Regions from separate parts of the Shewanella sp. SM23 genome, predicted to be linked through region 2. Evidence: riboswitches for the same ligand, from Rfam matches in the RefSeq annotation. Region 2 holds a riboswitch; the other holds the start of a gene.
What was found. Region 2 has a riboswitch for lysine ahead of L5L98_RS05800 (Na+/H+ antiporter NhaC family protein). Riboswitches for the same ligand answer to the same signal wherever they lie in the genome.
Positions count from the first base shown of each region.

Region 1: it holds a riboswitch for lysine, as region 2 does, so the genes downstream of both, lysC (lysine-sensitive aspartokinase 3) here and L5L98_RS05800 (Na+/H+ antiporter NhaC family protein) in region 2, are expected to answer to the same signal.

Region 1 is NZ_JAKKRM010000004.1:219,871-232,675, forward strand. It holds gene L5L98_RS07470 (hydrolase) at 1-398, shown strand, start outside; gene nrfA (ammonia-forming nitrite reductase cytochrome c552 subunit) at 553-1,956, opposite strand; gene narQ (nitrate/nitrite two-component system sensor histidine kinase NarQ) at 2,182-4,017, shown strand; gene L5L98_RS07485 (response regulator) at 4,010-4,639, shown strand; gene L5L98_RS07490 (YacL family protein) at 4,731-5,105, opposite strand; gene L5L98_RS07495 (zinc transporter ZntB) at 5,302-6,267, shown strand; gene L5L98_RS07500 (succinylglutamate desuccinylase/aspartoacylase family protein) at 6,370-7,491, opposite strand; gene lysC (lysine-sensitive aspartokinase 3) at 7,493-8,848, opposite strand; lysine riboswitch at 8,999-9,173, opposite strand; gene L5L98_RS07510 (DUF3293 domain-containing protein) at 9,274-9,708, opposite strand; gene arcA (two-component system response regulator ArcA) at 10,296-11,012, shown strand; gene L5L98_RS07520 (S9 family peptidase) at 11,103-12,805, opposite strand, start outside.
Region 2 is NZ_JAKKRM010000003.1:235,857-248,661, reverse strand. It holds gene rcsF (Rcs stress response system protein RcsF) at 1-351, opposite strand, end outside; gene L5L98_RS05825 (amidohydrolase family protein) at 430-1,776, opposite strand; gene L5L98_RS05820 (amidohydrolase family protein) at 1,776-4,865, opposite strand; gene L5L98_RS05815 (H-NS family nucleoid-associated regulatory protein) at 5,081-5,473, opposite strand; gene L5L98_RS05810 (electron transfer flavoprotein subunit beta/FixA family protein) at 5,784-6,533, shown strand; gene L5L98_RS05805 (electron transfer flavoprotein subunit alpha/FixB family protein) at 6,534-7,460, shown strand; lysine riboswitch at 7,556-7,752, shown strand; gene L5L98_RS05800 (Na+/H+ antiporter NhaC family protein) at 7,832-9,400, shown strand; gene L5L98_RS05795 (M3 family metallopeptidase) at 9,545-11,695, opposite strand; gene L5L98_RS05790 (multiheme c-type cytochrome) at 11,900-12,805, opposite strand, start outside.

The sequences.
Region 1 (12,805 bases), on a different contig from region 2:
TAGAACAACTACCCGATAAACTCGGAGCAACTAGCACTGAGCTGCAAACCTTACTTGCGAAAACCAGCTCACCCATTGCTAAGCAGCATTTTAGCGGCTGGCACTGTGACGCGTTTGCAAAGGCATTAACTAAGACGAATCGCAAACACGTCATAGTCGCGGGTATTGAAACCCATGTGTGTGTTTACCAAACCTGTTGTGACCTTATCGAGCAGCAATATTCGGTGCATTTAGTCGCCGATTGCGTATCGTCACGCAGTGCTGAGAATAAACAACTTGGGATCCAAATGATGACGGCCAGGGGCGCCCTATTAACTAACGTGGAATCGCTATTATTTGAATTACAACATCAAGCCCAAGGCGAGCGATTTAGGGCGTTATTAAAACTGATCAAATAGCGATTTAGCCCGTGGTATTCACTCGGCCAGCATGATCAACGCCTGACATTACTCGATATTTTTTCCATAAAAAAGCCCCCGCTGAGTCAGCGAGGGCTTTTGTTTGCATGAGGGGTTAGCTCATATCGAAAACTCAACCACGATTGATTAAAACCTACTTATAAGTGGCTTCGCGTTTTTTCGCTTCTTCATCCCACTTAGGTAACATGTCTTTCTTAAATGCTTCTTTCTCTGCATTCATTTTATCCATGTCCATACCTAATGCTGCTTGTGCCTTAGCTTTGGTAGAGATATCAGGAATCGCAACAGGATCTGTGATGCCTTTTTTACCGAGTAATTGCGCTAACTTCACACGAGCATCAGCAGCTTTACTTACCGAAGTTCCCAGAATACGCAATGCTTCATCCGGTGCGTGAGCTGCAACACCATGGGAAGCAATCGCTAAATCCCAACGCCATTGTGAGTGGCGGATATCTGTCAGTATGGGTTTCATTTCTTCTTCAGTGGCGCCAGCTTTCCACGCAGCCTCTGCTTCAAAGTGTGCTTTGACTAATTGCTCTTCCGCTTTCAACTTCATTTCTTTAACTTTGGCTTTACGCTCATTAGTCACGCCAACCAAAAACTCTTTAGTCTGGCTATGGCAAGTTGCACAGGTTTCTTCAAAACGGTCGAATGGATTGCCCACTTTATGATCAGTAAACTTCTTACCTTCAGCACTGGTCACTTTTGGCATGTGACAGTCAACGCAACTTACATTATTCATGCCGTGAATACCCATTTTCCAAGTTTCATACTCTGGATGCTGGGCTTTTAACATTGGTGTCTTAGAAAGGGCGTGTGTCCAATCAGAAAATTGGATTGAGTCATAGTAGACTTCCATTTTTTCAACTGTTGTACCCATATCCCAAGGGAATTTAACAAAATTCTTTTTGTCGTCAGTTTTCTCAAAATAATACTCAACGTGGCACTGAGCACATACCATTGATTCTTTATCTTGTTTAGACGCTTTGCTAAAAGGTGTACCTATAGCTTCAAAAGCACGGTCTGCATAAGGGCGTGAAATACGTAACTTTGGAGAGCTTTTTTCATGGCAATCACCACAACCAATGGTATTTGTCACTTCAGGGCCACCCTTTGACCACTTACCTTTGAAGTAACCATCTTCGCCTTGCTCTTCAATCAAGCGAGGTACGTCAGGGCTCTTACAGCTCCAACATGCCATCGGCATAGGACCATCTTCCGCATTAGCGGGTGCACCTGTACGTAGCGTGTTGCGCACGTCAGTTACCGCATACATGTGGCCGCGTGGTGCATTATAATCTTTAGCAAAACCATAACCCGCCCATAAGATCACCATATTAGGATCTTGTGCAAGTGCATCCACTAGTTCTTCACTTTTAGCGGTATCATGCCAGCTACTGTATTGATTCTTAAATTTATCTTTATAAACTTCGTTGCGAGGCTCTGTTTTATCACTCGCCATTGCGCCCGCAGCCATGAAGCTGGCGGCAACCAGTGCACTCAGTGCAAAGGACTTACCTGTCATCTTCTTCATCATCTCATCTCCGTGTTGCATTATTGTTGTAAATCACGACATCTCCATGGTCAAACTTAGTGATTTAACCCTGCTAAAAATATACCTCTTAGGGGGTATCTAGGTTGAAGTTTGCGCTAGATCAAAATGTAAAGGTGTTGTTGTTCACATTTCTATACTTTTGTTAATGTATTACATTATTTTCTAATGTAAAAACCACTGCAAAGTGCCATAACAGCGGCCATCAAAATGAACAGCGGATTAATGAAACGAGGTAGTCTAACCTCAAAAATCTTAGGATTAATGTTAGTACTTATTCTGCTCTCTAGTAGTTTATCGACTTTTGCTATCATCAATTTGTCCTACAGCTTAGGCGACGCCAAGGCGATTAATGCCTCAGGGTCGCTGAGGATGCAAAGCTATCGGTTAATGTTTTACGCCAACTCAGGCAGCGATGCTGCGCAGGATAAAATCACCGAATTCGAAAATACGCTCTATTCCGACACGTTAAAGCCCTCGGAAAGTTGGTTTAGTCCGCCAGAAATTGCCGCTCAATATCAGCTTGTCATCGATAAATGGCTGGTGATGAAACACTACATAGAACAAGAAAACTCCCGCGATTATGTCGCCTCACTGAAGGACTTTGTTGATACCATAGATTTACTGGTGCTAGAGATGGAGCACTACGCCGCCTTTAAACTCAGGCTCCTTGCCGCCAGCCAAATATTAGGCTTAGGCGTCATGCTCATTATCGCTTTTGTGGCCGTGCGTTTTACAAAGAAGAAAGTGGTGATCCCACTGCAAAAACTGATGGAGTCGGCGAATACCATTTCTAAAGGTAATTTTGAAATTGAAATGCCCGAGACCGAATACATTGAACTTACAGCGCTGACCCATGCCCTACAAAAAACGGCGAAGGAACTCGCGACGCTTTATGGCAACTTAGAATCGCAGGTAGCAGAAAAAACCTTAGCGCTGACAAGGGCCAACAACGAGCTGGCATTCTTATATGATAACCTACTGACATTAAACGCGAATAAACTCGATTATAAGGCGCTCAAGGCGGCGCTGAATCAGTTAAAAGGCTATGAATCACTCGACTACCTAAGACTCATTATCCAGTATCCCGAGCAAGAGCTTGAAGTGATTGAGGCCGATGGCGGCTGGCCAGATATGACTCAAGAGAGCACCCGTTTTCCACTGCAATTTGAGCAGGCTAATTTAGGCTATTTAGAGTTAATTGCCGCTCAAACACCCAATATCGCCTTGTTTAACAATTTCGCAATTATGCTGACGCGCTCAATCGTGATCCACAATGCCACAGAGCAAAGACAGCAACTGGCGCTAATGGAGGAACGTGGCGTAATTGCCCGAGAGCTGCACGACTCTTTAGGTCAAGTGCTATCTTTCCTAAAAATCCAAATTAGCTTATTACGCAAAAACTTAGATTGCAGTTGCCGCAGTCCAATCGTTGAGGCGCAGCTAACCGAAATCAACGAAGGTGTAAGCACTGCCTACGTGCAGCTCAGGGAGTTACTATCCACCTTTAGGCTCACAATTAAAGAACCCGATCTAAAAAGTGCTTTAGAGGCTATGCTTGAGCAACTCAGGACAAAGACGAATATAAAGATAACCTTAGACTATAAACTTGCGCCACAATGGCTAGAGGCAAAGCAACACATCCACATACTGCAGATCACGCGAGAAGCGACGTTAAACGCCATCAAACACGCTGAGGCCAGCCTCATTAACATCCATTGCTATAAGGATGACGAGGGTATGGTCAATATTGATGTTTGTGATAACGGCATAGGTATTGGACATTTAAAAGAACGAGATCAACATTTTGGCATAGGTATAATGCATGAACGAGCCAGTAAGCTTTCAGGTAAAGTCGTGTTCAGCGACAATGATTTAAAGAAATTTAAACCTGCTATGACAACCACGACTGAGCAAGGATGCAATGCACAAGACGACGCACTCAAACCTAACAGCCCATTAAACCTTGTGCACCACAGCAAAGGGTCAAGTGGCACTAGAGTGACGCTTATTTTCCCATCTCAACAGGAGCCTTCAAATGGGTAAACCTTATTCCGTACTGGTGGTCGATGACCATCCCCTCTTGCGCAAAGGCATCTGCCAGCTCATCGCTTCAGATCCTGACTTCAGCCTATTTGGCGAAGCCGGTAGTGGTTTAGACGCATTAACCGCAGTGGTCACCGATGAACCCGACATCATATTGCTCGATCTGAATATGAAAGGCATGACAGGCCTAGATACCCTCAACGCCATGCGCCAAGAAGGTGTTACCTCACGCATAGTAATTCTCACCGTTTCCGATGCAAAACAGGATGTTATCCGTTTACTTCGTGCTGGAGCCGACGGCTATTTGCTCAAAGATACTGAGCCAGATTTGCTGCTCGAAAAACTCAAAAATGCCATGCTTGGCCACAGGGTGATCAGCGATGAAGTCGAAGAATACCTTTACGAACTTAAAGATGCGACCGATGAACAAGAATGGATTTCGAGCCTAACCCCAAGGGAGCTGCAAATTCTACAGCAACTGGCGGAAGGCTTAAGTAATCGCATGATTTCAGAGCATTTACACATTAGTGAGGGCACAGTTAAAGTGCACGTGAAAAACCTACTGCGTAAAGCCAATGCTAAATCGAGAACCGAAATGGCGGTGCGCTACCTTAATAATTAAAGATACGAAAATGAGCTTGGTATCGCGAAAACAATAAAGGCAATCCCATGATTGCCTTTATGTTTTTATCAAATAGAGATTAAATAAATGATTACAAACCTTTCTCAATAAATTGCTGCCAACTCAATAGCGCCAGCTCAAAATCCTCTAGGCCACAATAAGCTTCTGACTCAGCATCATAGAGTGACATAGCCTCTTCCAATTCATATTCTTGCTCAAAACCTAAGGCATTGGCAAAGACTCGGGCCTGTTCACGCTCTAACTCTAAGGTAAAATCATTACCAACAAGACGCCATGAACCTCGTTTATCGGCTTGAATTTCTTTTATCACACCCAACACTTGCTGAATTTTAGCTAACTCAGTCCCTAATTCTTCCGTAAACCATTGCCCAAGCACTTCATGATCCATGCTAAAGCTAGCCAAAAAAGTGCCAGTTAAACTGTTACGCCGAAATTCGTATTCCATTTTATTGTCTCTTTGATCTAAGCCTACTAATGCTAATTTTAACCTATCCTTGGCTAAGTTGCTTGCATCCCTCAGCACATCAAATTTATGTCAATTTACGTTTTTCTCATGTCGTTAAGCATAAGTACTGACTTCATTTTCATGACAAAATCAGTTAGTTTGTTTGGATGATTTTGAAAGTTAAATGGAATGCGATATGCACGAAGGGTTTATCTACAGTTTAGTGCTCAGCGGCGCCCAAGCGGGTTCCACCTTGAGCCTAGAACAGATCGAAAAATGGGATCCTCAGGATGGCCTACTCTGGTTACACCTTCGCTATCGCAATAAAAAGGCACGCCACTGGATACTCAATAGCGGTCTGCCTAAGGTCGAAAGTGATGCCCTACTCGCCCAAGACACTCGTCCCCGCGCTGTGATTACAGGTGAAGGCATATTACTCGCATTACGCGGCGTTAACCTCAACCCCAATTCTGCTCCCGAAGACATGGTGGCTGTGCGTATCTATGCCGATAAACAGCGGATCATTTCCACCTGCGATCGCGAGTTACAGTCGGTCAAAGATGTCGCCGAGTTGATCCTTGAGGGAAATGGGCCTACAACTACGGGGGACTTTATCGTCGCAATCTGCGAGCGACTGACCAATCGTAAAGTCGAGTTTATTGATAAATTGGAAGAACAGCTCTCTGATTTAGAAGAACTAGTCGTCTCAGGCAATGTGAAAGATTTACGTACCGATATCGCCGAACTGCGCCGTCAAACTGTAGCCATTCGCCGCTATTTAGCCCCACAGCGCGAAGCATTCTCGAAAATGATTTCCGAGCAATTCAGCCTATTTAAAGATACTGAGCGACTCAAGCTAAGGGAAACAAACGATAAACTTATCCGCACCATTGAAGATCTCGATGCCCTGCGCGATAGAGCCAATGTGACTCAAGAAGAATTACTCAGTCAGCAGTCGGAGCAACTCAACAAACGCTTATACTTCTTATCCTTAGTGTCAGCAATCTTCTTACCGTTGGGCTTTTTAACAGGCTTACTTGGGGTCAATATTGGCGGGATACCGGGCGCGGACAACACTTGGGCCTTCGCCACCTTCTGCGGCATATTAATCTCACTCGTCGCCCTGCAAATGGCGCTGTTTTATCGATTTAAGTGGTTATAGCCACCTTAACACAACAAAGCCAATCAATTAGGATTGGCGTTGTTTTCGTTCATTCTTATAAGCTGAATGTTATGAGCTAATGCTTATGCTCTAAGCGGGCGATTATGTCGTTGGCAACTCAAACACATTGGTCATCACTTTATAAAGCTCAGTTCCTTGGTGCACTGACGCCGAAGCAAAGTGCAAAATCGGCACGCAGTCCTGCGGCAAACTGACCGTTTTTAGCTCATCCGCCGTACCGTATAAATCCATTCGCAGCAAATTCACTAAGGGCTGCCCCGCAGCCAATGGCTCACCCACAGGTGCAAGGTATTCCACTAAGCCAGAACTTGGCGCGTGATACTTTTTATAGTCTTTAAGGTAACAACCAAAGCGCGACATTTTAGCAGGCGCAACGGTTTCAGCTATTACGCCTCGGTGGCTTAAATACGCCAAAATCCCTTGAGCATCAACCAACGCATCCTCAAGACAGACACGCTCTTGACTCGCCAATTCTAAGGTTAACGCTGACACTGCAACCCCTAAATCGCGCCCTTGAGATTTTGCAAAATCACTCAATTGCCACCAAGGACAAAACGCCGCCTCATCCATGGCGCCACCAAAGGCATTGGGGATAATGAGCGTATAAGGGATCGACAAAAACTGCGCAGCAGCTAAGTCATATTCAGGACAATACAAGTGCTTACAGGATTTAGGACCTGTATGTAGATCGAGCACTATATCCGCGCTGTGGGCCATAATCTGCAGATTAACCGCGAGCCGATGGCCAGTAGTAATGCCCCATTCATGACGCAATTTTTGCTGACAAGCTTCAACCAAAGTACTGCGATAGGCTTGGATCAGTTCGCTATCACTCAGCTTGGCATGTTCCCCATACCAAGTCGGCAAATCGATTGCATGATTCAAATACTCACGATTCCAGTTCGCGCCTGTAATAGGATCAAATCGGCCAAGGGTAAACTCACCACTTTTTTGGTTGATCCCGAGTGGATTGGCCAATGGCACTAAGGTGATTTCGCCGCGGATGTCACAGTGTTCAAGCTGCTTCATCAACTGATAAATCACCGCATTACCTTGAACTTCAGCACCGTGGACATTGGCCTGAATATACACTTTGGGGCCAGTCGCCTTATCGTCACTCGGTTTGAAATGGTAGATAGGCAAAGTAAGTGCTTGCCCTGCGGCAAGCTCCCCGATTTGCAGAGACGATGTTGTCGGCAACATACTAAACGCCTTCGAACAGATTTTGATGCAGCGATTTAACCACTTGCGCCGCTTCCGATTCGGCCACTAACACACACAGATTATGTGGGCTGGCACCTTGGCAAATCATCCGAACATTGTGTGGTTCTAACACTTCAAATACACGGCGACAAATACCCGGCGTCGTCGCAATACGATTACCGATAATCGCCACTAAGGCCAATCCATCTTCAACTCGCACACGACAATGCTGTGATAATTCTTGCAGCAATGCCTCACTCAACAGACCTTGACCACTTGAATCTGAACCGGTTTTATCGAGGGTTAGAGACACATTCACTTCTGATGTGGTAATCAAATCCACACTGATCTTATGTCGCGCTAATGTCGCAAAGGTTTCCGCTAAAAAGCCCTGCGCATGCAGCATTTGCAAGCTGTGAAGATTTAACAGGGTTTGATCGCGGCGCAAAGCCACAGCACGGAATACGGGCGCATCTTCCACTTGATGACGGATCCAAGTCCCGCCTTTTTCAGGCTCTTTACTTGAACCCACAAACACTTGAATTTGCTGACGAACGGCAGGAAGAATAGTCGCAGGATGCAATACCTTGGCACCAAAGGTCGCCATCTCGGCGGCTTCATTGAAACTGATCTCGGCAATCGGAAAAGCATTGGGCGCAAGGCGCGGATCGGTTGTATAAATCCCAGCGACATCGGTCCAAATTTCGACCGCTGAGGCGCGTAGCGCTTCGGCTAACAACGCAGCAGAATAATCACTACCGCCGCGACCTAACGTGGTCGTTTGACCGGCGTCATCGGCACCGATAAAGCCTTGCGTGACAATCACTTGTTCCGCTAACAGTGGCTGTAGATAATCACGAGCTAGAGTCGCAATCTGCTCGACCTGAGGTTCGGCGCGGCCAAAGTGGCTGTCAGTACGTAACACTCGGCGCACATCAAAGGCACTTGAGTTGACACCTTTCTCACGGATCACCGCCGAAAACAACGCTGAAGAACATTGCTCACCGAGGGACAACAACTCATCCATGGTCGCTTTGCTGCGTTGTGATGCAAGCGCTTCACTCAATACCGACATACGACTCAATAATTTATCTAATGCGGCGGCCACATCGTTAGGACGACCGAGCTTATCTAAAATCGCATATTGAATTTGGGCAATTTGTTTTAATCGCTGTAATCGGCCATCGTCGTTGATCGATTCTTGGGTCAATTCCACTAGTAGATTCGTCACGCCGCTCGAAGCGCTGACCACGACTAAACGACAATGAGGATTAGCTAACACTATATCGGCACAGCGATTCATAGCGTTATAGTCGGCGACTGAGGTGCCACCAAATTTTGCAACAACGAGGGACATTAGCGCACCTCCGTGAAACACGTAGGGCAACAAATAAATGCAGATTGAATAAGATATTGAATAACTAACATGATCACACTCCGAACTGACTTCGTTCGAAGAGCCTGGTGCTCAATGATAACGCACCCCAAAAGAAGGGAAACAGCAATCGTCACCAGAAGCTCTCCACCAATTACAGGTGACAATCGTCAGGATTCAGCCTGAGCGACCGACATAAACATGCAGCAACCATATCTATGCCTCGGCGTTAATCTCCCTCATCAGTCATCGCTGGAGTTTGTGCTCCTCTGACCGACTACCTAGTTAACGCTCCTCTTCTGTTCCTTTCCTAGGAAAGGGACGAAAAAAGTAGCAATAAACCCCTAATGAAGTCAATGCTAATTTCATAACAAATGAACAATTTAAATAAAATCTTTTGAAAACAACTAAGTGTTCAAATCGGGTAGCTCGTATACCAGCTGCACATAATCTCTAAATTTACCTAAACACACTTCATCATGTCCATCCAAGGTGCAAGGCACTAAGCTCACATCCCCTTGTTCGACAACATAAATCGCATATTGATTAAATTTCTTACCCAATTGCAATGCCATCGTTCTATCGATAAACACGGCCCAACTTTTTTCCATGTGGGATAAATCCGGTGCTGCGCCCACTAAAGCACGATAAGGGCTACCGAGTAATTCAATTTCACGGAGAAGTTGGCGATCGAGTAAACGGTTTTGGCTAGGAGAGAGAAGCTTTGAAGCGGGATTATGAGCGGTAATAACAGCAAAGGAAAAATCACAGGATAATGCTTGAGTCAGCAAAAACAACGGCGCTTGGTAACATTGCCACAAATTTTGAGTCGTATTGTCCATTGGTAGTCTAGTCGAAAAATGAACCCAAGCTAGTGTAGCAGAGTGATTGTAAAATCCAAAGAGGCGTGAACTGGCTCACAGGAATAAGAAATACATTAGTTATACTAATCAATAGCTAAAGTAAATATCATGGTAAAAACCCCTGCTCACCTAAAATTTGTTAACATTTCATTTGTTAACAAATGACTAAAACGAGTACAATGTACGTACTGGTGAGTTGAAACAGATTGAGCAAGATGCTTATCGTTCAATACAGTTTGTTACATATATCGCTTAAAGTAACGTGAACTGACCGGGCATCTGTTTAAAATCTGTTCTACATTTGATTTGTCTTTTAAACATTTAAAAAAACAATAGTTAAGGAACTTATTCTAACTATTGCTTATCGAAGTTGGTACTGATTACGTTTTCTCGTATTACACTTAAACGTGCACTTAATCTACATCCAGATATAGATGTCACCGTAAAGATTTTCCTTTTGAGCACAAAGCAGTTCAAGGAAGTATCAACGCTTTTATGAATATAAGAGCCCGAAGTAAGTTGCTCTTATTGGTTAGTATAAACTGATTAAAATTTAGGTAAATAATATGCAAAATCCGCACATTCTGATCGTTGAAGATGAAGCCGTTACCCGTAACACGCTGAGAAGTATTTTCGAGGCAGAAGGGTATGTGGTAACTGAGGCCAATGATGGCGCAGAAATGCATAAGGCTATGCAGGAAAACAAAATTAACTTGGTCGTTATGGACATTAACTTGCCAGGTAAGAATGGTCTATTGTTGGCACGTGAACTACGTGAAATCAACAACATCGGTCTTATCTTCCTGACAGGTCGTGACAACGAAGTCGACAAAATTCTTGGACTTGAAATTGGCGCGGACGATTATATTACCAAGCCGTTCAACCCACGTGAATTAACGATTCGTGCTCGTAACCTTCTGACTCGTGTCAACAGCGCTGGCGCTGAAGTCGAAGAAAAGAGCTCAGTAGAATACTACCGCTTCAATGATTGGAGCTTAGAGATCAACAGCCGTTCATTAGTGAGCCCACAGGGTGAATCTTACAAACTGCCACGTAGCGAGTTCCGCGCTATGCTGCACTTTGTTGAAAACCCAGGCAAAATTTTGACTCGTGCCGATCTACTGATGAAAATGACTGGCCGTGAACTTAAGCCACACGATCGTACTGTAGACGTGACTATCCGTCGTATCCGTAAGCATTTCGAAAGCTTGCCAGATACGCCAGAAATCATCGCGACTATTCACGGTGAAGGCTATCGTTTTTGCGGTAACTTAGAAGGCTAATCGCCCGCTAAGCGACATCCGCATTAATTGGTTTGATAAGAATCGATTCACAAAAAACCAGATCCTAGGATCTGGTTTTTTTTATGCCTGCTATTTGGCGTTTTTCAACTGCCTATCGAGGAAATCGGCCAGTGAGCGATATAAGTGATTACGCACTTTCTCGCCACGCATCGAATGTTTAGATCCAGGATAATCGATCATCTGGAACAGTTTGCCCTCATCCTGCAACGCCTTATAAACCCGAGTGCTGTTTTCAAACAAGACGTTATCATCGGCCATGCCGTGATACATCAACAAACCCGCTTGATAGTTTTTCACATAAGGGAACACACTGCTGGCTTCATAACCTTTTTCATTCCCCTCAGGATGGGCTAAGTAACGCTCAGTATAATGGGTGTCATACAAGCGCCAGTCGGTTACAGGTGCGCCAGAAATCGCGGCTTTAAAGTAATCTGGCGCCTTAAATAGACTCATCAAGGCCATGTAACCACCGTAGCTGTGGCCGTAAATTGCTACATTATCGGCATCGACAAATGGCAGACTCCGTAAATAGTCCACTCCCACTTTTTGATCCTTGACTTCAACTTCGCCCAAGTGACGATAAATCACTTGCTCAAACTTTGTGCCCCTGTGGGCGCTGCCGCGGTTATCTAATTGGAATACTACGTACCCTTGTTGCACAAGATACTGGGTAAAGTAGTCCTGCTCGCTCCAACTGTTGGTCACTAACTGGGCGTGCGGCCCACCGTAAACCCGCACAACGACGGGGTATTTCTTGCTCGCATCAAACGGCACAGGTTTGAATAAACGGGTTTGTAACACTTGGCCATCTTCGGCTTTCAGTTCACCAAATTCAGGGAGTTGCCACAGACCCGCATAGTCATATAAAGGATGGCCTTGCTTGACTTCATTTTGCTCAACCCAAGCCAGTTGCTGGCCCTTGTCACCGTGTAAACTGATTTGCGGTGGCTGAGATAAGCTATTGAAATAATCCAGATACACACTTTGATTGTCGGCAAACACAGGATCGTGCATGCCCGCTTGCTTGCTTACCCGCTCAACCTTGCCACCCGCTAAAGGCACGCGATAAAGTTGTTTCTCGATTGGCGTATCTTTGCGGCCAGTGAAATATACCCAACCAGCGGTTTCATCTATGTATTCCAACGCATCGACAGCCCACTCGCCCTGAGTCAATTGCGTTTTAAGTTTGCCTTTTAAGTCAAAAAGATACAGATGATTAAAGCCGTCACGCTCAGATGCCCAAATAAAAGCCGATTGCTGTTTTAAAAAGTGCAGATCGTTATTAAGGTTCACCCAAGCGTTACTGCGTTCTTTCACTAAGGTTTTTGGCTTAGCCAGTGAATCTAACGCCACCAGTTGCAAATCTAGCTGATGTTGATCGCGGCTCTGCCACTGGAACGACAAATGTTTGCTATCGGGCAACCAATCGACCCGCGGCAGGTAAATATCTTTGCTCTTGTCTGCACTATTCTCTTCGCTATGATCTTCGCGCAACTTCACCCAATTGATAGCCTTATCTTTTAACGTGACCACACCGAGGGCGATGTCGACATTGTTTTTGCCGGCATAGGGATAGCGCTGCTCAGTAAGTTTAATACCGTCAGCATAGATTTCGTTACGGGTTACTTGCTCGACACCGGACTCATCAATACGAGTAAATGCGATGGCCGATTCATCGGGCGCCCACCAATAACCCGTCATGCGATCCATTTCCTCCTGAGCGACAAACTCGGCCATGGCATTCTTAATCGCCCCGCCGCCATCGGTTGTCA
Region 2 (12,805 bases):
ACCAACGCATAATGCACGGCTGATACAACCTTGGGCAGCTTCTTCAAATATGACACATTGCTTGATGATAATGCCGTTAGCCCCTTTATCTGCCGCATTGCGACGGGCTCCAGTTCTGGCATCGGCAAGTGATGCGGGCGCACCGTTGGTATCGGCCTGACAGGACTCACCTTCGACCAATCCTTTTAACTCATAATGACCTTTAGGCAAGGTATCACCTTCATAAAGGACGACATCGGATGCCTTGAAATAGTCATTAATCGCCTCACTGTCCAAATTACTGTTAAAACTGTAGTCGCTTGCACAGGCACTGAGCAGGAGCACTAATGCACTTGAGAGGATAATTTTCATGGTTTGACCTGAGGTTGAGGAGAAAACTGCGCAGCCTTGGTAGGCTGCGCCGATGCGATATTATTATCTGAGTAAATTCTACCGCTTAAGGTACTTTTGATAAAGCTGCTGATGGCGATTATTCAGATCTATCTGCCGCCCTTCAATCCAGATAGCCTCAATTTTATTGGTCATAGGGTCGAGAATGTCCCCTTCGGACAGCACGACACTGCCTTGGTATCCCATCGCTATCGCACCTAAATCCTCCACACCTAACAGTTTTGCGGCATCTAAGGTGATGGACTTAAGTGCTTGTTCAGGTGTTAAACCATAGGCGGCGCTGTAACCTGCGGCGTAGGGGAGGTTACGGCTATTCCAGTCCGATGAGAACCCAAGGGCGAAGGGAATACCTGCATTGGCGAGTAAAGATGGGATTTTAAAGGGTAAATCAACTGGCTCATCTTTACGTTTAGGCAGACTCAAGGTATGAGGGTAAATGACTCCAGCCTTAACTTCCCTTAGGCTTGAGTCCAAACGCCATGCATCGTATCCGCCGACAATTACCAGTTTGAATTGGTATTTTTTCGTCAAGGCGATCACTTGCTCAATTTGGCCAACACTGTCGGCATGGGCAAACAGTGTCGCTTTGCCTTGGTATAGCGGCAACATGGCCTGCCAGCGCAGGTTGTTGGTCGCGGACTGGGGATCTTCATTCTGGTTTTTGTCTTTGCCGTTAGCCTTATCACTTAAGAAATAGCGATAGCCATCTTCAAAGGCGATATTGAGCTTGTCGATTGCCTGCTGATTTTTCTCGATGGCCTTGGCTTTCTCTTTTTCATCTTCTGGCATGCGTTTGATTTGCGGCCAATAGACATGGAACTGTCCAGCACTTGGCGTTATCGCATCTTCAATCGTCCATGCATCGAGATCCACCAGTACCGATTGTCCAGCTAACCCATCACCGCTCGGAACGATTTGTGCGTGGGTAATGCCGTTGTAACGTATGGTCGGGATGAGCTCCGAATCCGGATTGTAAGCTGTGGCCGTGCTGATCTGCGGATTGATATAACCCACCTCGGCGTTATCAACCGTTGGGCGGCTCATTTCAATTTCGACTAAGCCTAAACTGGTGTCTAGGGCGATTAAGCCCGGATACAAGTGTTTACCGCTGGCATCGATGATTTGAGTGTCACTGGTTTCTGCGGTTGTATTGTTGATTTGGCTAGTCAGTTTAGGCCCAACGGCCGTGATTTTTCCATTTTCAATTAAGACGTCTGTGTTGCTGAGCACGCCTTGACTGACTGTGTGCACAGTGGCGTTTTTAATCAGTACGCTGCGGCTTTGTTTAGGCGTGGGTACGATATCATTGGCCATAACTGGGGCCTGCGTGGTGCAAATTGCGCCGAGTAGCGCCACAAACAAAACGGTTTTAGATAAATGTTGCATTATTTGGCTCCCTCATAAGCGTGGCCCCATGCCTGATAGTGGGTGTCGCAGTGCCACTGTGGCTCGTTGAGTGGCGTGACTTTTTCACCCGCTTTACTTTGGTCATCACTGCTGAGAATTTTTTGGATAAGTGCGGTGCGCTCGTTCACCACAGCTTGTTGGGCAACTTGGTCTTGGTCGCGGTCAAAATAGCGTTTTCCTTCAACCCATGCCTGCGTCACTTTGGCGTAAATAGACAGCGGCTCTGCGTTCCAGAGTACGATATCGGCCATTTTGCCTGGGGTGAGTGAACCCACAAACTCATCGACTCTTAATTGTTTGGCTGGATTGATAGTGACCATGTTCCAAGCATCTTCCTTCGACATATTGCAATACATCATAGACTTAGCCGCTTCTTGGTTGAGTCTGCGCTGCATTTCATAATCGTCTGAGTTAATGCTGGTGATCACCCCCTTGTTTTGCATCAGACACGCGTTTTGCGGAATCGCATCATACACCTCAAACTTATAGGCCCACCAATCGGCAAAGGTCGATGCGCTAGCACCATGGGCAGCCAGTTCACTCGCCACTTTGTAACCTTCGAGCACATGGGTAAAGGTTTGTACTTTAAAGTGATAGGCCTCGGCTAAGCGGATAAACATCAGGATTTCTGACTGCACATAGGAATGAATATGTACGTCGCGTTGCTGGTTTAATACTTCGGCCACTGCTTGCAGACGGTAACTTGGGCGCGGAGCGACAGTTTTCTTTTTATCGCTGGAGCGCAGATTATCATAGGTTTTTAACGCCTTTTCATAGGCGATAGCAGCGTCGAAGGTTTCTTCAAATAACGCTTTGACTCCCATGCGAGTCTGGGGGAAGCGCTGAACAAATTTCTCACCCCAGTTACTCTGTTTGACGTTTTCACCTAAAGCAAATTTGATACTGGCGGGCGCGTTAACAAATTTGAGTTGTTCGGCTGGCTCGCCCCATTTCATTTTGATCAGTTGTGATTGGCCACCGATAGGGTTGGCGCTACCGTGGAGTAATTGCGCGCTGGTGACGCCGCCCGCTAAGGCGCGATAGATTGAAATATCGTCGGGATTAATAATATCGCCAATGCGTACTTCAGAGGTAACTGCGTCTGTTCCTTCGTTAGTACCGCCATTAATGGCGATATGCGAGTGTTCATCGACTATGCCGGCGGTGAGGTGTTTACCTGTTGCATCGAGGACTTGATAACCTGATGGTGTACTTAATTGTTGGCCAATTTTTTCGATGCGGCCATTGGCCATCAAGAGATCAGCATGTTCGAGAATGCCTTGCTTATCCGATGTCCACAGGGTGGCATTCTTGATGTGTAGCTTCTCAACATTAGGGGCTTCGCTCAGTCCGTAAGCAACGTTAGGGAAGGTGAGGTGACTCACTAGGCTCGTGTTGGCTTCATTCTTGGGAGCATGATTGCTTGCTTGGTCTGCTTTTTTGAGCTTTGCAGTTTGAGTTAAAGCGACACCGGCAACATTTGTAGTGCGACTTTTTGCATCGACCATACGACCTTGAATGCCGTCATCGGCCATCCACAGCGTAAAGCGGCTAAGGCCGTTAATGCCTGCGGCGCTCAAATCGGCAGTAAAGCTCAATCTCCCGTTATCATCTAACTTAAGTTGAGTGAGTGAGATTCTTTGTTCGCCACTGCTTAAATTGCCTTGGATGTTGGGTTTATCACTTTTACTTTCATCATGTAGCGATAAATCTAGCGTGAGGTTATTGAGGCTTAATTGGTAATCTCCCAGTAATCGTGCTTGGGGAAGTGAGCGCAGACTTTGCTCCTGACCTTGCAACCAAACACTGTAGATTTGGCCATCTTTAAATATATTGCCTTTAGTGATAACAAAGTCAGCCATATAACCGGGCGCGAGTTTACCGGTAAAGTCCGCGGTGCCTGTCATCTCTGCGGCTTGGGTGGTGAGTGCCGCGAGAGCGTTTTCTTCACTTAAACCTTGGGCAATAGCCTGGCGTAGGCGCGGCCAGAAGGCATCGGTCTTAATCCCAAACTGCGTTAACGCAAAGGGGATACCCGCGTTAGCTACCGCTGCAGGGTTGGTTGGTGCACGTTCCCACTGTCTTAAATCCGCCAGTGATACTTCACGATCAGCGTCATCTGTGCCGACATCGGGCGCCTGCGGATAGTTTAAAGGCAAGATCAACGGATAGTTCAGCGCCTTTAACTCATTGATGCGTGAGTATTCTTGACCATTACCAAGTAGGTTGGCTAGCAGTTTATGTTCTTTAAGTAAATGGGCTGCACGTAATTGGTCGTTGAGATTTTTGGTTTCAAAGATAATTTGCTTATCGGCTAAATTATCTAAACGCTCAAAGGCGATATTAAATTCGACTTGATTGTTTATTGCGCCATTGACAGGTTTGTTTTTATTTTGGTTATACCAATTTGCATCGGCAAAGGTTTGCCTAATAAGTGCAATGCTGCCCATTAATGATGAGGGATAATCTTGTTCAGACGAACCTTTATCGAATGCCATAAAAGGTTGACTGCGGGCGCGATAAATCACTTCATTAGCAGTTTTGTCCGCTAATGAAAGGCTGACACCCGTCCCACGGAAGATACCGTCGAGTTTGCTACTTTGCACACTGGTGAAACCATTATTAATCCACTCTTTTGCGCGTTCTTTATTGGGGTAAACGTAATTAAACCATTCTTTTTCAGAATGAATTGCACCATTTTCCGCATTACCACCGATACGCTTTATATCATAGACGGGGCGAGTGAGCTTAAGTTTGGGATATTCGAATTCAATCCCATAATCGGTAAAAGGATCGATAAATCCGGGATAAATTGTATAACCACTCAAATCGATTCTAAATGCGCCAGCGGGAATGTCGTTGTGCTCAATAATGGCTTTAATTCGATTATTTTCAATTAATAAAGTGGCATCGCTTAAACGTTTTCCCGGGGCAATAATTAATTCAGCATGGGTAAATGCAGTGAGTTTACTGGATGTTGTTCCAGTATTGAGCTGGGCAAATGTTGTTTGTGATACTAAGCTAGCGATTATGCTGCAGCTTATCATTATCTTATTGTTTATCTGCATTATTTTATTCAATTGAGTGAGGGTGAACAAAGAGTAACTGAAAGCAGATGTAAATACTAAGGCTGAATTGTAACGTAATTTGAGCGGGAGTGAGGTGCAGAATTAACGGCTGTTGTTTAAGTTTGAAACGATTGATGGATATAAAAAAGCTCGCAACTAATGCGAGCTTTTATGCAAACTGGTGTTGGCAATTAGCGCCATCACACTTGGTTGGATTAGATTAAGAAATCTTCCATAGAACGACCTTTGTTGATCTCGTTCTTAAATACGGTAGGCATACGGCCTTGGCCAGTCCATTGAACCATTTCACCGTCAACTTCAATTTGGTATTTAGCTGGACGAGGAGCGCGTTTCTTCGCAGCAGCTTTAACAGCTACGCCACCTAAGTCATCAATTGATAAACCAACGGCTTCCATTTGTTGACGGATTTCTTCAATCTTAGCATTACGAGCTGCCATGGCTTGTTCTTCTTCCTCAGCCATAGACTCGCGTTCTACTAAAATTTTATCTAATTTGTCGGCTAAATCACGTAACTCTTCAACGCTAAGTTCTTTAACTGCTGCTTTAAAACGACGGCCGTGAGTTAATATCTCTAAAAATTCGCTCATATCTATTTTCGTCCCACTCTAATTTTTAATACAGGATAATGGTGAACAACACCTAAATGATAGAAACTAATATAGCTCGAATCAAATAAAATTATGCGTTTTAAGTAAATTAAATATTATTTATATTTTGAACTTTTCTTATTTACTCAAATAAGTGTCCAAAAAAGTAGCCGTTGCGCGGATTAAAAAATGCAAACAGGCGTTTGACTTTGGTTGACGTTAACGTTAACAGGACGTAAAGTTGCTCTATCCTGCATTGGTATTAACCAATGTTTTGTCCATGTACATGAAAGTGTAGGAAGGAAACCCTATGAAAGTATTGGTGCCCGTTAAGCGCGTTGTTGATGCCAATGTGAAGGTCAGGGTCAAAGCTGACAATACAAGTGTTGACACTGCAAACCTAAAAATGGCGTTGAACCCTTTTTGTGAAATCGCAGTAGAAGAAGCGGTTCGTCTAAAAGAAGCGGGTAGCGCTACTGAAGTGGTTGTTGTCAGTATTGGTAATAAAGCCGTGCAAGAACAATTACGTACAGCGCTCGCATTAGGCGCAGACCGTGCGATTCATATCGATACTGAAGAAGAACTGGTGCCAGTATCTATTGCCAAATTGCTCAAAGCGGTACAAGACAAAGAACAAGCTGAACTGGTGATTTTTGGTAAGCAATCTATCGATGGCGATAACAATCAAACCGGCCAAATGTTCGCAGCGCTGATGGATATGCCACAGGCGACCTTTGCTTCTGAAATCAAATTGGAAGGCCAATCTGTGCAAGTCGCTCGCGAAGTTGACGGTGGTATGCAAACCTTACTTATGCCGTTACCTGCAGTCGTGACTGCCGATCTACGTTTGAACGAACCTCGTTATGCTTCACTGCCTAACATTATGAAAGCTAAGCGTAAGCCATTAGAAGTCTTTACAGTGGCTGACTTGGGCGTGACGTTAAAAAGTCACCAAACGGTTGTGAAGGTCACTCCGCCAGCAGAACGTAAAGCGGGCATCATGGTAGCGTCGGTAGCTGAGCTAGTTGAAAAGTTAAAAAATGAAGCGAAGGTGATCTAAATGGCCATTTTAGTATTAGCTGAACATGATAATGCCGCACTGAAACTCGATACGGCAAAAATCGTCACTGCCGCCCGCGCCATTGGCGATGAAGTGCATGTACTGGTTGCGGGTCACCAATGTGGCGCGGTTGTCCAAGCTGCACAAGCACTACAAGGCGTTAGCCAAGTGCTTGTTGCCGATGCCAGCGTGTATGAAGCGCATTTAGCGGAAAATTTTGCCAAATTGCTGGTGGACTTAGCGCCAAACTATGGCCACATTCTGGCTTCTGCTTCGAGCTTAGGTAAGGACACGCTTCCGCGCGTGGCGGCATTATTAGATGTTGCGCAAATCTCAGAAGTCATTACCGTCGTCAGTGCGGACACCTTTGTGCGCCCTGTGTATGCGGGTAACGCCTTAGCGACAGTGCAAAGTCATGATGCCATCAAAGTGATGACAGTGCGCGCCAGTGCGTTTGATGCTGCACCAGAAGGTAACAGCGCGGCTGTGATGACACTCGATAAAGTGTTTGAAGCGAGAACTCAGTTTGTTTCTCAATCCCTGACGGTATCAGCTCGTCCAGAATTAGGTAATGCTGGCATTATCGTTTCTGGCGGCCGTGGTATGGGCAGTGGTGAAAACTTCGGCATGTTAGAACAACTTGCTGACAAGCTTGGTGCTGCGGTTGGCGCATCACGCGCGGCAGTTGACGCTGGCTTTGTGCCTAACGATTTACAAGTCGGTCAAACCGGAAAAATTGTTGCGCCTAACTTGTATATTGCCGTGGGGATTTCTGGCGCGATTCAACATTTAGCGGGCATGAAAGACGCAAAAGTTATCGTTGCTATCAACAAAGACGCGGAAGCGCCTATTTTCCAAGTTGCCGATTATGGCTTAGTTGCGGACTTATTTGAGGCGGTTCCTGAGCTGATCACAAGTCTCGGTTGATTTAAAATGTGATCTAGGTCACATTAAGTGGCTTTGCGCTAGCATCTGCTAAGCCGCTTATGTTTTTATGTGCCTCACGCTCGGGTACGGGCGTTCTTAGAAGTAGAGGCGCGCCAAATATTAGTAGTGATCAGTAGGGTGATTCCGTTGATCGATTGCGAAAGGATTTGGTGCCGAAGTGGTTCGATTTATCACGATCAACTGCTGGGGTTGTACCTAATAGGTGCAACACTGCCATAGTATTTTCCGATACGGATATTGGAAATAGTTACTATGGAGCGCTACTGATAGGACAGGTGACCTTGGGTATCTATTGCCTTTCCCCACCAGTTCAGTCGCCCTCCATTCGTATTTAACGAAGATAATAATCAATGACTGTTATGAATTATGCCGATTCGGCACTTTCCTTGCTGCCGCCTGCGGTGGCTATTGTGTTGGCGATCTTAACTCGCCGTGTACTGCTTTCTTTGGGGTTAGGTATTTTAATTGGTGCTTTATTGCTCAATCAATTTTCACCTGTAGCGACGGGTGAATTTGTATTTAATGGCGTTAAAGGACTTTTTTGGACGGGCGAAGGCCTTAATTCGTGGAACTTATATATTCTCGGTTTCTTAATTGTACTGGGAATGATCACAGCGTTAATTACCGTAAGTGGCAGCGCGCGGGCTTTTGCCGATTGGGCTCGTTTACATATACGTAATAAACGTGACGCTAAATTATTAACCATGTTTTTAGGGTGTGTGGTTTTTATTGACGACTATTTCAATAGCTTAGTCGTAGGTTCGGTCGCTAGACCTGTTACCGACCGTTATTATATTTCCCGCGCTAAGTTAGCTTATTTATTAGATTCTACTGCGGCACCTGTGTGCGTTATTTCACCAGTATCAAGTTGGGGCGCGTATATTATTGCACTTATTGGTGGAATATTAACGGCCCATGGTTTTGCTGATACTGGCCATTTGAGTATTTTTATTCAAATGATCCCAATGAACTTCTACGCAATCTTCTCCTTGTTATTATTACTTTTTGTTGTCTTTATGGGACTAGATGTTGGGCCAATGCGTGAGCATGAGCTCAATGCCCAACGTGGTAATTTATACGATGAGTCTAAAGGATTACCGCCTGGGGCGAACGCGGATTTACCTGAAGCCGAAACCGGTAAGATTTTAGGTCTGTTCCTGCCGATTACCGTGTTGGTATTTGCAACCCTCTATTTCATGATTAACAGTGGCGCTCAAGTACTCGCGGCGGAAGGGATTGAATTTAATATTATTTCTGCTTTTGAGAAAACCGATGTCAGTTCATCACTTTTCTTTGGTGCATTAATTGGTCTAGCGGTTTCGCTGATATTGAATTTAGTGCAAGGCGTTGAGAAATTGATGATAGTCAAAGGTATAGTGCAGGGCGCTCGCTCTATGCTGCCGGCGATTTACATCCTGTTATTTGCTTGGACAATCGCAGGTGTGATTGGTCAACTCGAAACCGGTAAGTTTATGGCGAGTTTAGCAACAGGAAATATTCCGTTCGCGTTTTTACCCGCCTTAATGTTTGTGCTAGCAGGTATTACCGCGTTCTCAACTGGTACTAGCTGGGGTACGTTCGGGATCATGTTGCCGATTGCTGCTGATATGGCGATGGGAAGCCACACTGGCATGATGTTGCCTATGCTTGCCTCTGTGCTGGCGGGGGCTGTATTTGGCGATCACTGCTCGCCAATTTCCGACACGACTATCTTGTCGTCTACGGGTGCTAGTTGCCACCACATCGACCATGTGGTGACTCAACTACCTTATGCACTCATTGCGGCGTTTATTAGCTTAGTGGGTTATGTGGCACTTGGATTTACCGAGTCTGTTGTCGCGGGTTTAGTGGCTTGTAGTGTGGCATTTGTGATCAGTATTATCGTACTTAAAATCAAATCGAAAGGCGCAATTAGCTAGACATTAATTGAAACCTTTCACTGCAAACGTTCACGTCAAATAAGTCAAAATAAATCAGCCAGCATTATGCTGGCTGATTTTTTTGGTTAAGGCTGAGTTTGTCTTTATCTTTAGCCTATCGCATTAAGGCTACCAACTCTTAGCTTAGCGTGCTTGATCTAGACCGCGGCGTTTAAGTAAGCCTTCCGTGGTTGGTTCTTGTCCGCGGAAGTTTTTGTAGGCGTCCATTGGCGCTATGCTATTACCCACTTCACGGATCGTTTTGCGGTACTTCATGCCGATTTCACGATTGAGCCCACCTTGGGTTTGCACATAGGCAAACGCATCCGCCGCTAAAATCTCACTCCACATATAAGCGTAATAACTTGCCGAGTAACCGCCGGGGAAGGCGTGGGCAAAATAGGTCGACTTATAACGCGGAGGTACGGCACTGATGTTTAAGCCGTGCTTTTTCAGGGCATTGGCTTCAAAGGTTGGTACATCTTGCTGCGGCGTATCTGGGCTTAATGAATGCCATTCCATGTCTACTAATGCGGCGGCCATGTATTCCAGTGTGTCAAAGCCTTGGTTGAAGCTGCCAGATTTCAGCAGTTTTTGCAGCAGTTCATCGGGAATGGGTTTGCCCGTTTCGTAGTGTTTCGCGTAGTTCGCTAACACTTTTGGATGGGCTGCCCAATCTTCTTCAAACGTCGATGGAAATTCGACAAAGTCGCGTGAAACCGAGGTACCCGCCAGACTTGGATAAGTCACTTTAGAGAACATGCCGTGGGTGCCGTGACCCATTTCATGGAACATAGTGGTGACTTCGTTATAGCTGACGAATGTGGGTTGACCTTCGGGCGCTTTCTTTATGTTCATCACGTTGACGACCACAGGTTTAGTGCCTTCGAGGAAGGATTGACCGACGAACGAACTCATCCAAGCGCCACCACGTTTACCTTCACGGGCAAAATAGTCGGCGTAGAAAATGGCCATGCTTGAGCCATCGGCATCAAACATTTCGTAGGCTTTCACATCGGGATGGTAAACCGGTAAATCTGGGCGTGGTTTTAAGGTGACGCCATAGAGTTCTTTGAGTGTGTAGAATACGCCGTCTTCGAGAACGCGGTTAAATTCGAAGTATGGGCGAATGCTATTTGCATCGAGGGCGTATTTTTCTTGGCGGACTTTTTCTGCGTAAAACTCCCAGTCCCACGGTGCCAGTTCAAATTTCCCACCGGTTTTAGTGATCATGGCTTGAATGTCGGCCGCTTCTTTCTCTGTGTTAGCAACTACCGCAGGCACCATTGAACCAAACATGCTGTAAACCGCTTCGGGTGTTTTGGCCATTTGCGGTGCTAATCGATAACTTGCCCAGTTTTCATAGCCTAATAGTGTTGCGCGCTCGGCTCTGAGTTTCGCTAAACGAGATACGAGTGACGCAGTTTCGTTTTCACCAGTTAAGCCACGGTTCGCTGAGGCTTCCCAAATACGCTGGCGTAGCTCACGGTTTTCCAGTGATGCCAACACAGGTTGGCGAGTGGTGTTGGTGATGTTAATCAGATACTTGCCATCGTGACCGGCCGCTTTGGCATCGTTCGCGGCCGAAGTGATTTCACCGTCGGTTAATCCAGCAAGTTCACTTTTTGAATCCACCACAACGGCGATTTCTTTGGTTAAGCGTAATAAACGCTGAGAGAACTCATTCGTTAGTGTTGATTGTTCTTCATTTAACGCGCGGATTTTAACTTTTTGTTCATCGGTAAGTTTAGCGCCAGCCATGATAAAGCGTTGGTGATATACCTCAACCAAACGTACGGCTTCTGGGGTTAACCCTAAGTTGGTGCGGTCGTTATAGATGGCTTCGATACGGGCAAATAGCGCTGGGTTTAAGTTGATATTATCTGAGTGGGCCGCCATTTTGGGCGCCATTTCCCCTTGGATTTTACGCAGTTCTGGATTGCTATTTGACCCTGCTAAATTATAAAACACGCTTGATGCGCGGTTGAGTAGGGCGCCACTTTTCTCCATAGCCACAATCGTATTATCGAAGGTTGCTGCTGCCGGATTATTGGCTATTGCGAGAATTTCTTGGTACTGCTCTGCCATGCCTTGCTCTAGGGCTGGCGCGAAGTGCTCATTCTTGATGAGGCTAAAATCGGGTGCTTGATATTGCAGATTACTGGCTTGGAACAGCGGATTTTGGGTTGGTACCGAGATAACGTTAGGTGCTTTAGTTTCTGTGCTGCTGCAACCTGCCATGAATCCGGCGGTGAGAGTGGCGCCGATGGCGATGGCAATAAAACTTTTATGCATAATTGAGTGACTTCCTTTGAATTGTTGTTTTTTAGGACTGTAACGTTAGTAACTTAAATAGGACTGAAAATGGCTTGTTATCGGGTAATGTATAAGTAAAAAAAGGAGCCTCGCATTAGCGAGACTCCTTTGGCTATTTCCTTGCAGGGAAAATAGGTACCGCTTTTTACTTACTTCTTAATCACGCGATGATGAGATGATTAATTAGCGAGTAAACTTGTGGTATTTATCAATACCAGAACTTCTACCTGTGTCATGACATACTGCACAGGATTCAGAGGTCGGTTGTTTAAACCAGTCAGCAACCTTTGGTATGCTGATTTCACCACCGTTGCTTGCCATATGCGCCTTAGCTGAATCGCTAGTGTGGCAGGCATAACAGTTAGCGGTGACTGGGCTTGTCATTTTGCTACCTGGCTCAGCGATGTATTGATTTGGCACTTTGCTTAAATCAATCGCTTTTTCATGACAGGCAACGCAGCTAGTAGAGGCTTCAATCGCGCCTGCACCGTTTGCGGTTTGCGCTTGAGTTCCATCAGCTTTAACTTCACCGACTTTAGCGCCATTACCCCAGTGCCAGCTGTGCACCATAGGACCAAAACCTGCGCCTAAGGCTGCTGAAGTACGTTCCATGCCGTTGTCATGGCAGGCGATACAAGCTTTACCACCTTCATCGAAGGCACCATTTTTGTGGAACGCAGTGGCATCGTTGTGACAAGTAGTACAGCTGTTAGTACTCGCTATCTCACGACGTTCGAAGCCAGAGACCTTTTGAGTGGTGACAGGGTTAACGACATCTGAGTAAGCCGTAAAGGATATACCCATAGAACCATCATAACCTGTCGCTCTTAGGCTACCATTACTTTGGTAACGTTGATTGCCATCATATTCCATCCAACCAGCGGTACTGAATGTCACGCGGGCAGAATAAACATAGTTAGCATTCACTGCGCTGATATCTGTCAGTAAATGACAGATATTTTTAGTGCCGTCAGTGTTGTAACCATAGTAGTAGTTAGTACGGTTACCTGGGCGACCCACTAAGCTGCCATTTTCATAGGAATGTAAATAAGCGCCCGCATAAACTACGGGTTTCTTAGCGTCATATAC